2 regions of the Rhizobium sp. SEMIA 4085 genome follow, and region 1 is predicted to be linked to the other one. Evidence: riboswitches for the same ligand, from Rfam matches in the RefSeq annotation. Region 1 holds a riboswitch; the other holds the start of a gene.
The links. Region 1 has a riboswitch for S-adenosylmethionine ahead of metA (homoserine O-succinyltransferase). Riboswitches for the same ligand answer to the same signal wherever they lie in the genome.
Positions count from the first base shown of each region.

Region 2: linked by a shared signal. The riboswitch ahead of C9413_RS25925 (O-succinylhomoserine sulfhydrylase) and the one ahead of metA (homoserine O-succinyltransferase) in region 1 are both predicted to bind S-adenosylmethionine.

Region 1 is NZ_JABEPH010000091.1:3,128-13,413, reverse strand. It holds gene C9413_RS11925 (ABC-F family ATP-binding cassette domain-containing protein) at 1-536, shown strand, start outside; gene C9413_RS11920 (ABC transporter ATP-binding protein/permease) at 621-2,456, opposite strand; SAM riboswitch at 2,612-2,689, shown strand; gene metA (homoserine O-succinyltransferase) at 2,752-3,675, shown strand; gene C9413_RS11910 (aldose epimerase family protein) at 3,797-4,819, shown strand; gene C9413_RS11905 (GntR family transcriptional regulator) at 4,931-5,704, shown strand; gene C9413_RS11900 (SIS domain-containing protein) at 5,701-6,732, shown strand; gene nagA (N-acetylglucosamine-6-phosphate deacetylase) at 6,732-7,883, shown strand; gene C9413_RS11890 (SIS domain-containing protein) at 7,899-8,627, shown strand; gene efp (elongation factor P) at 8,683-9,252, opposite strand; gene epmA (EF-P lysine aminoacylase EpmA) at 9,404-10,286, shown strand, end outside.
Region 2 is NZ_JABEPH010000348.1:26-6,057, reverse strand. It holds gene C9413_RS25935 (Hsp33 family molecular chaperone) at 1-756, shown strand, start outside; gene apaG (Co2+/Mg2+ efflux protein ApaG) at 757-1,149, opposite strand; gene C9413_RS25925 (O-succinylhomoserine sulfhydrylase) at 1,372-2,556, opposite strand; SAM riboswitch at 2,603-2,681, opposite strand; gene C9413_RS25920 (2'-deoxycytidine 5'-triphosphate deaminase) at 2,755-3,849, shown strand; tRNA gene C9413_RS25915 (tRNA-Gly) at 3,894-3,967, shown strand; gene C9413_RS25910 (ATP-binding protein) at 4,305-5,417, shown strand; partial or broken gene C9413_RS25905 (methyl-accepting chemotaxis protein) at 5,734-6,032, opposite strand, start outside.

The sequences.
Region 1 (10,286 bases):
CCACCAACGACCTCGATCTCGAGACGCTGGACCTGCTGCAGGAAATCGTCGCCGGCTTCCCGGGCACGGTCATCCTCGTGAGCCACGACCGAGACTTCCTCGACCGCACGGTGACCTCGACAATTGCGCCCGCCGTCCCCGACGCGCCTGATGGGCGCTGGATCGAATATGCCGGCGGTTATTCCGATATGCTTGCCCAGCGCAAGGGCGCAATGGAGGAGCGGAAGAAGATCGAAAAGACCGCGGAGAAGCCGAAAGCTGAGTCGGCTGCTTCTGTGGCAGATGCCTCGAAGAGCAAAGGCAAGCTCTCCTACAAGCAGAAATTCGCGCTCGAAACCCTGCCCAAGGAAATGGCCAAGGCAGAAGCTGAAATCGCCAGGCGCGAAGAGAAGATGGCCGATCCCGATCTCTTCAGCAAAGATACTGCCACCTTCAACCGGCTTGCGGCGGAGATGGAAAAGCTGCGCGATAGCCTGACGAAGATGGAAGAAGAATGGTTGGAGCTTGAAATGCTGCGCGAAGAGCTGGAGGGCTAGGTTCCGTCCTGAAGAGGAAAGGCTTCCGCCTTTTGTCAGATCGCGCAGCTCTTGCATTGGTACGAACGGATGGTACTGCGACGTTCAGATGACCGGTGCAGGTGCGTGTGCCGTGCCAGTTCCTGCTGCCGGGGAGGCCGACTGCTCGATCTGCGCCGCCAGTGGATGCAAATGCAACTCGCGCGGATTGAAGGTTTCGAGGTAGGCCTCGGAACGTCCGATATAAATCATGGTGGAATCGGATAGCGTCGCCAGCAGCGCCATCAGGGTTGATTGCGATTCCGGCTCAAGACCTTCCAGCACTTCGTCGAAGATGATCCAGCGCGGCCGGGCCAGCAGCAAGCGGGCAAAACCGATCCCCTTCTGCTCGTCGGAATCGAGCATCTTATCCCAGCGGGCCCGCGTATCGAGACGCGCAATGAGGTGGCTAAGGCCGGCTTTCTGAAGCGCTGCTTCGACGTCCTCGCTCTTGTAGGTGTCCACCGGTTCCGGGAAAGACAGCGCTTCGCGCAACGTGCCACCGGGCACATAGGCCACTTCTGGAACGAAAACCGTGCCGTCGGCGGGCGGCAGCCCTATCTTGCCGCTGCCGCAGGGCCAGAGGCCTGCAAGCGCCTGGAACAGGAGCTTGCGGTTCACATTATGGTCGCCGTTGATCATGACCTTCTCGCCGGCTCTGATCGTGACATCCGTCTCGGCGACGGCAAAGCCGCCGCACAGATCGATCTCTTCGCCGAGCTTGGCGGCGATCATGAGATTCTTGAGGGTGAGCGTATCAGCGTTATCCTCGTAGGTGATCGCATTCTTTGGATTGATGGGTTCGTCCATGCCGTGCAAGGCATGGCGGAAATCGGTCACGCGCATCAGCGTGGCGCGCCACTCGGCGATCGCGGTGAAATTGGCAACATACCAGCGCAGGGCGGTATTCACCTGGTTGAAGGCGCCGACGGACATCATCAGTTCGCCGAAGGTCAGGCTGCCTGAAAAATAGGCGGGAGCCGCGACGATGATCGGGACGACGATGACCAGCCAGCCGTAACCGGCCGAAACCCAGGTGAGGTTAGTGCTGGCCATGGTCAGCCGCTTCAGGATGGCAAGTACCGAAGTGATATCCTCATTGATCCGCCGGCGTTCGTTTTCCTCGCCGCGGGCCACGGTAATCGCCGGCATATTCTCGTTGGCATGCATCAGCGAAAAGCGAAGCTCCGCTTCCTTGGAGAAGCGGTCGGCATTCAAGATCACCAACTTGCGGCCGACGATCTGGCTGAGGATCGAGGCGGATGCCGCATAGAAGATCGCGGCCCAGACCATATAGCCCGGAATGGCAAAGGCGTAGGTGCGAAAATGGAAGACGAAGCCGCTCGAAAGCTCCCAGAGAACGCCGATGAAACTGACGAGCAGGATTGTCGACTGGATGAGGCCGAGCGTGAGGCCGGTTGTGCTTTCTGCAAGGTTGCGGGCGTCTTCATGCAGCCGCTGATCCGGATTGACCCCGATCAGGCCGGTTGAGGCGAGACGCAGCGCACGCTTGCGCTTCAGCCAGTGATCCACGAGATCGCGGGTCAGACCTTCGCGCATATAAAGCGCGGTCATCTGGTTGAGCCACGCCTGGCCGACGTTCATGAGCAAAAGTGAACCGGCAATCAATGCGAAGACCTGGAGCTGATGGAAGAATTCGCCGACGTCGCGGCGCTGCAGGGAATCGTAGAACGGTGCGTTCCAGCGGTTCAGAATGACCTGGCCATAGGCCGTCGCCAGGATCACCGCGAGCAAGATCGAGGCGAGTAGCAGAATCTTTCCACGGACCTTGGAATCCCAGAATGCCGCAAACATCAGTTTCAGGCGGTATCCGAGGCTCAGATCGTAACCTACTCTATCCTGCCCTTGAATGCTCGGCCTGCCTTCGACGTCGTCTGCCATTATGTCCTTCCATGCGGACCATGATGATGCTTGATTAACATGGTGACGCGCCCTGTCCATCAACAGATTCTACCAGTCATTAACGCGTGAGTTACCTTGGTTCAACGCGCGCCCTTCACAATTGCGATTGATTCGCGTGGGCTGCGGCGCTATTTAGGGTTCTCCGTGGTGATTTGGCCGGCCGGCTTGCAGCCACGTTAAATAAGTCGCTAAAGGGCCGCGTGCGGACCGGTAGCGATTCTTTCGCCGCCGGTTTTTTATTTGCCGGTACCTTTTGTTTTGTTGAGTGACCGCAATGCCCATCAAGATCCCCGATACTCTGCCCGCTTTCGAGACCCTCGTTCATGAGGGCGTGCGGGTGATGACCGAAACGGCGGCGATCCGTCAGGATATCCGCCCTTTGCAGATCGGGCTTCTCAATCTCATGCCGAACAAGGTCAAGACGGAGTTGCAGATGGCGCGACTTGTGGGCGCCTCGCCGCTTCAGGTGGAGCTCTCGCTGATCCGCATTGGCAACCATAGGGCCAAGAACACATCCGAAGACCATCTGCTTGCTTTCTACCAGACCTGGGAGGAGGTAAGGCATCGCAAGTTCGACGGCTTCATCATTACTGGCGCACCGATCGAAACGCTGCCTTACGAGGACGTGACCTATTGGACGGAGATGAAGAAGATCTTGGATTGGACCGAGACGAACGTTCATTCGAGCATGAATGTCTGCTGGGGCGCGATGGCGGCGATCTACCATTTCCACAAGGTTCCGAAGTACGAGCTGAAGGAAAAGGCGTTCGGCGTCTATCGCCATAAGAACCTCAAGCCTTCATCCGTCTACCTCAATGGATTTTCCGATAACTTCGAAGTGCCGGTTTCGCGCTGGACCGAGGTCCGGCGGGCCGATATCGACAAGTCCTCAAGCCTCGAAATCCTCATGGAATCCGATGAGATGGGCGTGTGTCTCGTGCACGAGAAAAAAGGCAAGCGGCTCTACATGTTCAATCATGTGGAATACGATTCCACATCGCTTTCCGATGAATATTTCCGCGACGTGAATGCCGGCGTGCCGATCAAGATGCCGCATAATTATTTCCCGCATAACGATCCGTCGCTCGCACCGCAGAACCGCTGGCGCAGCCATGCGCATCTGCTCTTTGGCAATTGGATCAACGAAATCTACCAGACGACGCCCTATAATCTCGACGAGATCGGTACAAAAATCTGAACTGCAGCCGCCGCTGACCTCGTTGCGGCGGCGTTTCTTTTTGTGTTTGACGGTTGCGGTCCTCAACAAATGGAGGCAGGTTCGCGGGCCTGAAACCAACACAGATTTGGGATGGCGAACGATGTCGGAAAAGCTCGAACGGGAAGTTTTCGGGACGACGAAAGACGGCGAAACCGTCTATCGCGTCGAGATCAAGGGCGGCGGCCTTACAGCCAAGATCATGACTTGGGGGGCAGTCATCCAGGATCTGCGGCTCGACGGCCATGATGCGCCTCTCCTGCTCGGCTTCGACGACTTTGCCAGCTATCCCTCCCATTCCTCCTATTTTGGTGCAACGCCCGGCCGCTGTGCCAACCGCATCGGCGGTGGCAAGTTTACCCTCGACGGCAAGGCCTATCAGCTCGAGCTCAATGAAAAGGGCGTTTCGCATCTGCACGGCGGCAGCGACAATATCGCCAAGCGCAACTGGACGATCGTCGAGCACGATGCCGACCGTGTCGTCTTAAAGATCGTCGACCCGGATGGTCGCGCAGGCTATCCAGGCAACTGCACGGTCCAGGCGACTTACCGTGTGCATGGCCATGGCGAATTCTCGGTCGTCTACGAGACGACCACCGACCAGCCGACGCTCGCCAATCTTTGCCAGCACGCGTATTTCAATCTCGACGGCCGCGAAGATGCGCTCGGCCACGATATCATGATCGCTGCCGATCATTATCTACCGACTGACGAGATACAAATCCCGACCGGCGAGATCCGACAGGTCGAAGGCACGGTTTTCGACTTCCGCGAAATGGCCCCGATGAAGCGGTTTGCAGACGGCGAGCAGGCGTTTTACGACCACAATTTCTGCCTTTCGACGGAACGCACGGCCAAGCGCTCCGTCGTACTGGCACGCAGCGTCAACTCCGGTGTCTCGCTGGAGGTTAGAACCACCGAACCGGGCATACAGTTCTATGCCGGTTTCAAGCTCGACGTTGCGGTCGCGGGCATCGGGGGGCGGAAATACGGGCCCTTCGCCGGCTTCTGCCTCGAAACGCAGGTTTGGCCGGATGCGATCAATCACGAGGGCTTTCCAAATGCGGTGCTGCGCCCAGGCGAGGTGCTGCGGCAGGAAACGGATTACATCTTCACGAAAAGCTGATCTTCGCGGACATCCGATCACTCATAGACCTTCGTGCCGCCACGAGGGTTTTCATCTTGCGGCTGAGATTCAGCTTGAAAAGTGGTTCTAAATAGGTTCTATGGTTATTCCATGGATAGAACCAGTCTGATAGCGGAGCTCAATGCCCGCGGTCTGCGCGACGAAACGATGACGGGACCGCTCTACAGGCGGCTCGCACTGGTGTTGACCGGCCTCATTCAGGAAGGCCTACTCAAGCCGGGTGCAGCCCTTCCCGGAGAGCGCGATCTCGCCGAAGCTCTGAAGCTCGGCCGCGTGACGGTGCGAACCGCTTATCGTGATCTGATGGCCTCCGGCGCATTGGAATCGCGTCACGGCAGCGGTACCTTCGTTTCCAGTAAGGTGGAGCGCATGGAGCAGCCGCTCTGGCGTCTTTCGTCTTTCTCGGCCGATATGCGCTCACGCGGCCGTTCGCCGGCGGCAAGGATATTGTCCCGCACGATCAATTCGCCATCGCCGGAAGAATCCTTCCTTCTCGGACTTGGCCAAGATGAGGCCGTTCTGCGCCTGGATCGTCTGCGCCTTGCGGATGGTTTGCCGCTGGCGATCGAGAGGGCGGTTGTGCCGGTCAAGTTCCTCGGCGGCAGTGCCGGTGGCGAGGGATCGCTTTATGATGCGCTGGCCGCAAACGGCCACAAGCCGGTGCGGGCGCTGCAGCGGCTGACCGCCGTGACGCTCGATCCTTCATCAGCCTCGATGCTGAATGTAAAGACCGGTGCGCCAGCACTCTTGATCGAACGGATTTCGCGCCTGGAAGACCAGCGCGTCGTTGAATACACCCGTTCGCACTACCGCGGCGATGCCTATGATTTCGTGGCCGAACTGAAAATTGGAGATGACCTATGAGTGAGAACCAGTCGCTGATGCTGCAGGAGGCGGGCCAGTCGCCGGACGTGGTCGCGACGCTCCTTCAAAAGGAGAAGCCGGTTTTCGCCGAAATCGCCAAGCTGTTTTCCTCGGTTCGCCCGAGCGTGGTAACGACGGCAGCGCGCGGATCTTCAGACCATGCCGCAACCTTCTTCAAATATCTCTTCGAGATCACTGCCGGTATTCCCGTTGCTTCCGTCGGCCCGTCGATCGCTTCCGTCTATGGTACGGCTCTACAGTTGAAGGATGGTGTTCACTTCACTGTTTCGCAATCCGGCGCCAGCCCAGATATCGTTGCCCTTCAGGATGCTGCCAAGCGTGGCGGCGCGACGACGATCGCCGTTGTGAACGTCACCGACAGCCCGCTTGCAAAGCAGGCAGATATCGTTCTGGACCTCAATGCAGGTGCGGAAAAGAGTGTTGCCGCGACCAAGTCCTTCATCGCCTCGGTTGCCGCGCTCGCCGGTGTCACGGCTGCAATTGGCGGTACGGCCGATCTGCAAGCCTCATTGGAGAGGTTGCCCGAGGCTCTGTCGGCGACTGCTGGTATCGATACGGCTGGTGCAGAAGACGTGCTCTTCAATGCAACCTCGCTTTATACGGCAGGCCGCGGGCCAGCTTTTGCGATCGCGCTCGAGGCCGCTCTGAAAGCCAAGGAAACCTCCGGCCTTCACGCGGAAGCCTTCTCGCTGGCAGAGCTGATGCATGGCCCGATGCGCCTCGTTCAGCCGGGTTTCCCGATCGTCGCCTTCATGCCCGACGATGCGGCCTATGCCAACAACGTTCAGGCACTCGAGCGATTACAGAGGCTCGGCGCAACGACCGTACCGTTCTCGGCGCAGCCGCTTTCCGGCGTCAATCTGCTCGTGCCGACGACGGGCAACGGCCTACTCGATCCGCTCGTGTCGCTTCTCGTCTACTATCGCCTGATCGAGTCAGTTACACGCCGCAAGGGTTTTGATCCAGACAAGCCGGCAAACCTGCTCAAAGTCACGGAGACGATATGATACTCCGCAAGATCTTCACCGGTGCCCGGATCTTCGACGGCGAGAAGTTCCACGACGAAAAGGCGCTGATCGTTGCCAATGGCCGGGTCGAGGCCATTGTCTCGTGCAACGGTTTGCCCGAAGGCGAGACGATCTTGCTTGACGGCGGTGTGCTTTCGGCAGGTTTCGTCGATGCGCAGGTGAATGGCGGTGGCGGGCGTATGCTGAACGATGAGCCGTCGGCAGCTTCGATGTGTATCATTGCCGAAGGTCACCGGCGCTACGGCACGACGGCGCTGCTTCCAACCCTGATCACCGATACGGCGGATGCGACGGCGGCTGCGATCGAGGCCGCAAAGGATGCGGTTAAAACCCATCGGGGCGTGGCCGGTCTTCATCTGGAAGGTCCACATCTGGCGCCTGCCCGCAAGGGGGCGCACCTGGCCGAACTGATGCGCCCGGTCGAAGACAAGGATGTCAAAGCTTTCATTCGCGCCCGTGAGGCAATCGGTACGCTGCTCGTGACGATGGCGGCCGAACAGGTGACGGTCGCTCAAGTTCGCGAACTGAGCGAGGCTGGCATCATCGTCAGCATCGGCCATTCGGATTGTTCGAGCGAAGCTGCAGAAGAGCGTTTCGATGCTGGTGTACGCGGCGTCACCCATCTTTTCAACGCCATGAGCCAGATGGGTCACCGCGCACCTGGTCTGGTTGGCGCGGCAATCGACCATCCGTCGACGTGGTGCGGCATCATCGCCGACGGCCATCATGTCGATCCAAAAGCGCTACGCACTGCACTTCGCGCCAAGCGCGGGGAGGGCAAGCTCTTCTTCGTGACGGATGCCATGTCGCTGGTTGGCTCCCGAAAGGATAGCTTCACGCTCAACGGTCGCACCGTGCGGCGTGAGAAGGGGGGCTTCTGCTCGAAGCTGGTGCTTGCGGACGGCACACTTGCCGGATCGGATGTCGATATGGCGTCGACCATCCGCTATGGCGTCACCTATCTCGATCTGACGCTTGCCGAGGCGCTGCGCATGGCAACACTTTATCCGGCCCGGTTTCTCCGGCTCGATGGTTATGGCCATCTTTCGCCGGGAGCGCGCGCCGACCTCGTGCATCTGACGGATGCGGTCGAAGTCAACGCCGCGTGGATCGACGGCGAAGCGGCCTGAAGCAGAGGAAATGCCATGACGGCGGTTACGGATGCCTATTTCTCCAATCTGATCGGCCGTCTTGAGGCTTTGAGGAAAAGCCTTGCCGAACCCATGGAGAAGGCCGCAGCAGTCATTCTCGATGCGGCGCGTCATGACAAGCGCGTTTACGTCTTCGGCACGGGCCATTCGCATATGCTGGCCGAGGAGGTGCATTATCGCGCCGGCGGTCTTGCGTTCACCGTGCCGGTTCTCATCGGCTCCGCGATGCTCCATGAGGGGGCGGTCATCAGCTCGGTCTATGAACGCACGCAAGGCCTCGTTCGGCCGGTGCTGGAGCGCTACGGCATGCAGCCAGGCGACGTCATCATCATTGCTTCGAACTCGGGTGTGAATGCCGCACCAATCGAGGCTGCGGACTATGGCCGCGAGATCGGCGCCAAGGTGATCGCTGTTACCTCGGTTGCCTATTCGAGCGCGATTGCCAATGGCCGCCGCCGGCTCGCGGATATCGCCGATGTCGTGCTGGATAACGGCTTGCCGCCCGGCGATGCCGTGCTCGATCTGGCTGGAAGCGGTCTCAAGGTGGGCCCGGTGTCGACGGCTGTCGGAGCAACAGTGCTAAACGCAATCTTCGCTGAAGTTGCCTCTGCGCTTTCGAAGTCCGGCGACGCACCAGTCTATCTCAGCGCCAACATGCCGGGAGCTGCGGAGGTCAATCAGCGGCTGGTGAAAAAATACCGGCCGCGCAACCCGCATCTGTAATCAAGACAGAAAGGCCGGCGTTAGGCCGGCCTATCTGTCTGATGTGTCCGAAGGATCAATCCTTGGCGCGTTCGACGTAGGAGTTGTCTTCAGTTGCGATAACGACGCGCGTGCCTGCGTTGATATGCGGCGGAACCAGGGTGCGCACGCCGTTCGAAAGCATCGCTGGCTTATAAGAGGACGACGCCGTCTGGCCCTTGACGACCGGTTCCGTCTCGGTGATCTCGAGCGTGACGTGACGCGGCAGCTCGAGTGCCAGCGGAATGCCTTCATGCATCGACAGAATGCAGGTCATGCCTTCCTGGAGGTAGGCCTTCTGGTCGCCCATCGTTTCGTTGTCGACGACAACCTGATCGTAGGTCGCCGGGTTCATGAAGTGGAAACCTTCGCCGTCTTCATAGAGATACTGGAAGTTCACATCCTCAACGAAGGCGCGCTCGACCTGCTCGGTCGTGCGCCAGCGCTCGGAAACCTTTACGCCGTCGACGATGCGGCGCATGTCGACCTGGGTGACCGGCGTACCCTTGCCGGGGTGAAAGTTCTGCGCGGTGAGAACGACGTAGAGTTTGCCGTCTACGTCGAGAACGTTGCCCTTGCGGACCGAAGAGGCGATGACCTTGACCATAAGACTTCCTTGTCACTCGGCTTTTGGCGTCGTAGAGGGATTGTCTGGATGGTCCCGATGACGCCAATTGTTTTTCGTTGGGGCGCAACTAACCTAAAATCCGGCAAAACGCCAGCCCTCGCGTTGGCGGGCCCGGTGATGAAAGCTCAGAATGAACCTTACCAGCGCCAAAGCGTCTCCTTGGTGGACCCCCAGCGTCCACGCGGACCGCCGCCCCTTCCTGATTGGGCGGAACGCGATCCAGGTGGCGCTGCGCGGCTACTTCGCGCGCGAGGATTTCATCGAGGTAGATACGGCCACGCTGCAGGTTTCGCCCGGCAACGAGGCACATCTGCACGCTTTTGCAACCGAGGCGCTGACGACGGACGGGCAGGCGACTTCCTTCTATCTGCACACCTCACCGGAATTTGCCTGCAAGAAGCTGCTCGCGGCCGGTGAGCAGCGCATCGCCTGCTTCGCGCATGTCTATCGCAATCGCGAACGCGGCCCATTCCATCATCCCGAATTCACGATGCTGGAATGGTATCGCGTCGGCGAAAGCTATGAAACGCTGATGATGGACTGCGTGCGGATTCTGGCGCTGGCCGCAGAAACCGTGGAGACGCCGAAGCTGACCTATCGGGGCGCCGAAACCGACCCCTTCGCCGGACCTGAACGCATCAGCGTCGCAGAGGCGTTCGAGCGCTATGCCGGCATCGACCTGTTGGCGTCGGTCGCCGCCGATGGTTCGACGGATCGAGAATATCTGGCTTGTGAACTACGCCGGAACGGTATGCGCGTCTCGGCCGACGACGGCTGGGCGGACCTCTTCAGCCGCGTCCTGGTTGAAAAGATAGAACCCCACCTCGGTTTCGGCTGCGTGACCATTCTGGATGAGTACCCGGTTTCCGAAGCGGCGCTCGCCCGTCCCTCGCCACGCGATCCGCGGGTTGCGGAGCGTTTCGAGCTCTATGCCTGCGGCGTTGAACTGGCGAACGGCTTCGGCGAACTCACCAATGCGACAGAACAACGCCGCCGCTTTGAGCTCGAGATGG
Region 2 (6,032 bases), on a different contig from region 1:
ACCAAGGGCGATGGCCCTGTCGATCTCCTCGTCGCTGATTTCTCGACGCCGGAGAACGTGCGTGCCTATGCGCGCTTCGATCAGGCGCTGCTCGACAAGGCAGTCGCTGCCGGCCAGACCGAGCCGGAACAGCTTCTTGGCAAGGGCGTGCTGGCTTTCACCATCGACCAGGGCAAGTTCAGCCAGCCCTATCAGGGTATCGTTGCGCTCGACGGTACCTCGCTTGAGGATATTGCCGGCACATATTTCCGTCAGTCGGAGCAGATCCCGACGCGGGTCCGCCTGGCTGCCGCCGAATTGTTTGACCGCGACGAGGCGGGTAAGCCGCGCCACCGCTGGCGCGCCGGCGGTCTCGTTGCGCAGTTCTTGCCGGAAGCGCCGGAGCGCATGCGCCAGCCCGACCTCCACGGCGGCGACGGCGACAACGCCGCGCTGGCACACAAGGAAGACGACGCCTGGACCGAAGCGCGCGCGTTGGTCGATACCATCGATGCGGACGAACTGACGGATCCGCAGGTCGGAATCGAACGCCTGCTCTTTCGCCTCTTCCACGAGCGTGGCGTGCGTGTTTTCAGTACCCGGGCAGTTTTCGACCGCTGCAGCTGCTCGCGCGAGAAGATCAAGAATGTGCTGAAGGGCTTTTCGGACGACGAGATCGACGCCAGCCAGGAGAATGGCGAGATTGCCGTTACCTGCGAATTCTGTTCCACGACCTATCGGTTTGAGGTCGTGGAAGTCGCATCGGCTGCGGAATGATCAATTCAGCACTCTGAGCAGCCCGGGAGAATCCAGCGAGAAGGCGGGTATTTCGACATCGAAAAGCTCGCCGTCCTCCGTTTCCATCTGGTAGTGCCCGAACATGAGGCCGGAAGGCGTATCGAGCGGACAGCCGGACGAGTATTCGTAGGTATCGCCAGGTTCCAGCCGGGGCTGCTCGCCGACGACCCCAGGACCGGTCACCTCGTCCACCAGGCCGTTCTGATCGGTGATGTTCCAGTAGCGATTGATGAGCCGTACTGTCAGGTCCGAATTATTGCTGATCACGATCCGGTAGCCCCAGACATAGCGATCATCATCCGGATCGGATTGCTCCTCCAGATAAAAAGGCTCGACGACAACTTCGATATCTCGTGTGAGCGCGCGGTACATGCCTTACACCATAGCCAAGATATGTTACCCGTATCTTATAGAGCGCTCGATCCGTCAAGAAACGGCACATGCATCATCCTTCAAACCGCGATGATTGCACGTCGTTTTGAACATTAGTCCTAATTTTCGAAGTTAATTCCCGTATTAAAGCGAAGCTCTCGCGCCATTTCTTAGGTGGAGCATGCGGCCGGACCGGCAAGGTCCGGCCGTGGCAATCGCCGGTCAGGACTTAATCTTTGAAAGAGCCTGAGCGAAATCTTCGATCAGGTCATCAGCATCCTCGATGCCGAGCGAAAGGCGAACGGTGCCGGGAGAAATGCCTAGTTCCGCACGGGCCTCATCGCTCAGGTTCTTGTGCGTCGTCGTTCCCGGATGTGTGATCAGGCTCTTGGAATCGCCGAGATTGTTCGAGATTTTGATGATATCGAGCGCATTCTGCAAGGCGAAGGCTGCTTCCTTCCCGCCCTTCAGCTCGAACGCGACGAGCGTCGAGCCGCCGGACATCTGCTTGGCGATGATATCGGCCTGCGGATGATCCTTGCGGCCCGGATAGATCACCTTGGCCACTTGCTTCTGTTCGGCAAGGAAGTCCGCGATCCTGGCAGCACTCGCCGTCTGCTGCTTGACGCGCAGCGGCAGCGTTTCGATGCCCTTCAGAAGCGTCCAGGCATTGAACGGCGACATGGCCGGACCTGTGTGGCGGAAGTAGTCGTGCAGATTTTCGTCGATCCATTCCTTATCGGAAAGCACGACGCCGCCGAGGCAGCGTCCCTGGCCGTCGATATGCTTGGTCGCGGAATAGACGACGATATGGGCGCCGAGCTCCAGGGGCTTTTGGAAGAGCGGCGTTGCGAAGACGTTGTCGACGACCACCTTGGCGCCGATCTCGTCGGCGAGCTTGGCAACGCCTGCGATGTCGATCACTTCCAGCGTCGGGTTCGTCGGGCTTTCGAGGAAGAAGACCTTCGTCGCCGGGCGGATCGCCTTCTCCCAGTTTTCGAGATAGCGGCCGTCGATGAGCGTGCATTCGATGCCGTATTTCGGCGCAAGCGTTTCGACCACCCATCGGCAGGAGCCGAAGAGCGCGCGGGCGGCAACGATATGGTCGCCGGCCTTCAACTGGCAGAGGATCGCCGCGGTGACGGCAGCCATGCCGGAAGCGGTGGCGCGGGCGTCTTCGGCGCCTTCGAGCGCGCACATCCGCTTTTCGAACATATCGTTGGTCGGGCTTCCGTATCGGGCATAGATGAAGCCGTCCGTCTCGCCCTTGAATCGGGCTTCCGCCGCTTCAGAGGTATCATAGACGAAACCTTGCGTCAGGAAGATCGCTTCCGAAGTCTCGCCATATTGCGAGCGCAGCGTCCCTTCGTGAACGAGTTGAGTTGCCGGGCGCCAAGTCTTGCTCATGCCATCACCACCTTCAAACAACAAAAAAACCGGCCGCAAAAGCAGACCGGTTTCATACCCGGTCTTTTTAGCCACTTCTTTAACGTGGCTGCAAGCCGACCGGCCAAATCACCACGGGATAAAGCTGCAATACTGCTGTTAGCTTCTTGCGTCAATTCCTTGAGTTTGGTTTTGTCTGAGGCAAATTATGGATGGAGCATGATGGCTCGGGAAACTGGAATCTTGGCCGATCGCGCAATTGCTGCGCTGTTAGAAACGGGCCGCCTCACGAGTGAGCGGGAACTGGACCGCGATCAGATCCAGCCGGCCAGCCTGGACCTGCGCCTGGGCGCCAAGGCGTTCCGGGTCCGGGCAAGTTTCATGCCGGGTCCCTCGCATCTCGTTGCCGACAAGCTCGACCGGCTGAGCCTGCACGTCATCGATCTCTCCGAAGGTGCCGTGCTCGAAACGGGCTGCGTCTATATCGTGCCTCTCATGGAGCGGCTCGATCTTCCGGCTGAAATGTCCGCCTCGGCCAACCCGAAGAGCTCGACTGGCCGCCTGGACATCTTCACCCGTGTTATTACCGACTACGCGCAGGAATTCGACAAGATTCCTGCCGGTTATTCTGGCCCGCTTTATCTGGAAATCAGCCCGCGCACGTTCCCAGTCGTCGTGCGCCGCGGCTCGCGCCTCTCGCAGATACGGTTCCGGGTCGGGCATTCAATTCTCGGCGAGCCGGAACTGCAGGCGCTGCATGATGCGGAAACGCTGGTTGCAAGCTCCAAGCCGAACGTTTCGGGCGGCGGCATTGCGCTGTCGATCGACCTGGCGGGCGACACGGATGGCCTGATCGGCTACCGCGGCAAGCATCACACGGCCGTCGTCGATGTCGATAAGAAGGCTGAGCACGATATATTCGATTTCTGGGAGCCGCTTTACAGCCGCGGCCGCAATGAACTGATCCTCGATCCGGACGAGTTCTATATCCTCGTTTCGCGCGAGGCCGTGCACGTTCCCCCGCACTACGCAGCCGAAATGACGCCTTTCGATCCGCTCGTCGGCGAGTTTCGCGTGCACTATGCCGGCTTCTTCGATCCAGGCTTCGGCCACGCGCCAGCCGGCGGCATGGGCAGCCGCGCCGTTCTCGAAGTTCGCAGCCATGAGGTGCCTTTCATCCTCGAGGACGGCCAGATCGTCGGCCGCCTGGTTTACGAGCACATGCTGGAGAAACCCGAAAGCCTTTATGGTTCCGGCCTTGGATCGAATTACCAGGCCCAGGGCCTGAAACTCTCGAAGCACTTCCGCATCTGAGAGCCTTGACACCGACACCCATCTGTTGGAAGGCTTCCGTCATCGCGGGTGTAGCTCAATGGTAGAGCAGCAGCTTCCCAAGCTGAATACGAGGGTTCGATTCCCTTCACCCGCTCCAGCTTCTCTCTGTCCGACCCGGGGGCGCAAGCTTGCAGCGCAGGGCGGCTTTCACCGCAAACTGCTTTGCAGGAAGACTTCGTACGAGCAGCCGAATTTCGGCCCTTCAGAACCAGGTTACTCGGATCTTCGGCTGCTGTTCCTGGCAGTCGTCAGTGCATTAATTTAGTCTTGAAAGTTTTCAGGATGGGTTTTTGTTGGCCAGCTCCTGCTACAATGCCATCAAAAGAGCATGCGAGCTGCCCTAAGCTCTTTATCCGAAATGGACGCTCTTGAAATCCGAAATAGACGCATATAAATTCCGAAATGGACGCAGAAAGAATCCTAATTGGACGAAGATGATCGCGCAAGTGCCTCTCTATCCACGATATGCAAATGACCGTGTCACCGTTGCGCTGACGGATACGCCCGTTGTGATGGTGAACGGGCCTCGCCAATGTGGCAAGACTACGCTCGTAAGAGGGCTCAAGAATCACAGCCGCCGTTATATTACCCTTGACGATGAGACGGTACTGGCTTCCGCGCGTGCCGACCCTGCGGGCTTCATTCGAGAACTTGACGTTGCGACCATTGACGAAGTTCAGCGTGCGCCCGACCTGTTGCGAGCGATCAAACGAACGGTGGATGATGACCGCCGGCCCGGTCGCTTTCTGCTAACAGGCTCGGCCAACATTCTTGCGATGCCGACCATTGCGGAAAGTTTGGCCGGGCGCATGGAAGTCGTTACCTTGCTTCCGCTGTCTCAAGCGGAAATCAAAGGACATAAAGTCGATTTCATCGAGGACGCCTTCGCTGGCAAGATCCACCAGCCAACAAATTTGGCTCTCGGCAAGGAACTGATCGATATTGTCGTAACCGGGGGCTACCCAGAGGTTCTTGCCCGCCGCGACAGTCGCCGTCGAGCGGCATGGGCGAGAGAATACACTCGAGCGATCATTGAACGAGACGTGCGCGACATCATTGAGGTAGACAAGCTCGAGCAGATGCCGCAATTGATACGGGCGCTCGCCAGCCATGCGAGCCAACTCACGAACTTCTCACAGCTTGGCGGTCACCTCCGCCTCGACGACAAAACGGTACGGCGTTACATCGGCATACTCGAACACGTCTTTCTCATAAGGCGTATCGAGCCTTGGTTTCGCAACGATCTCAAGCGGATCGTCAAGACACCGAAGTTACACTTCCTAGATACTGGGTTGTTGTCCGTTCTGCTCGGCGCAAGCTCTGAACGGATTACAGCCGACCGTTCGCAATTCGGAGCGATTCTGGAGAGTTTCGTCATCTCCGAAATTCTTAAAATCGCAAGTTGGTCCAGTGCAGAGGTTCGACTTTCGCACTATCGCGACAAGGATCAGGACGAGGTCGATCTCGTCATGGAGAATGAAGTAGGCTCGCTTGTGGCCATGGAAGTCAAAGCAGCCGCTACAGTCTCTGCCGGTGATTTCAAGTGATTGCGAAAAGTGGCGCAGGCGGCCGGTAAAGATTTCCGTCTGGGACTTGTGCTTTACGACGGTGACACAGTTCTTCCCTTCGGCGAGCGCCTCTTCGCAGCACCGCTGTCATGCCTTTGGAACTGAGTGCGATCAAAAGTGCTCTAAAGCAGGATCTGCGGTTCCACTCCCATCAACGCGACCAACCTAACAGTGTCCGCCCCGGCGACACAGGTAACAGATCGTGCCTTGTAGGGGCCGGTACAAAACGCCACCTATCAGTTCGGCCATTCGATCCACAGGTGGGGCACCTAGACGATCGGGCGGGTCCCCGCTCTCAAAATTCTGTCCAATCGGCTTCCTGGTTTTGCGAAGCGCTGTTCATGCCGAATGCGCCGGCAAGCTTCTGGCCAAGTGCGCGTGCAGGCGAAGCGGCGGGCCGCGTGCTCATTGTCGCCACGCCGATTGCGGGTTTTGAGACCGGCGCCGGACGGGTCACCGCAGGCCGTGTTGGTGCTTGCGGCATCGGACGTGCCGCTGCGATGAAGCTATCCGTTCCGCTCAGCTTGAACTGGCCGAGCAGTTCGTTCAGCGCGGCGGCCTCCGTTGCCAGGCTCTGGCTTGCTGCCGTGCTCT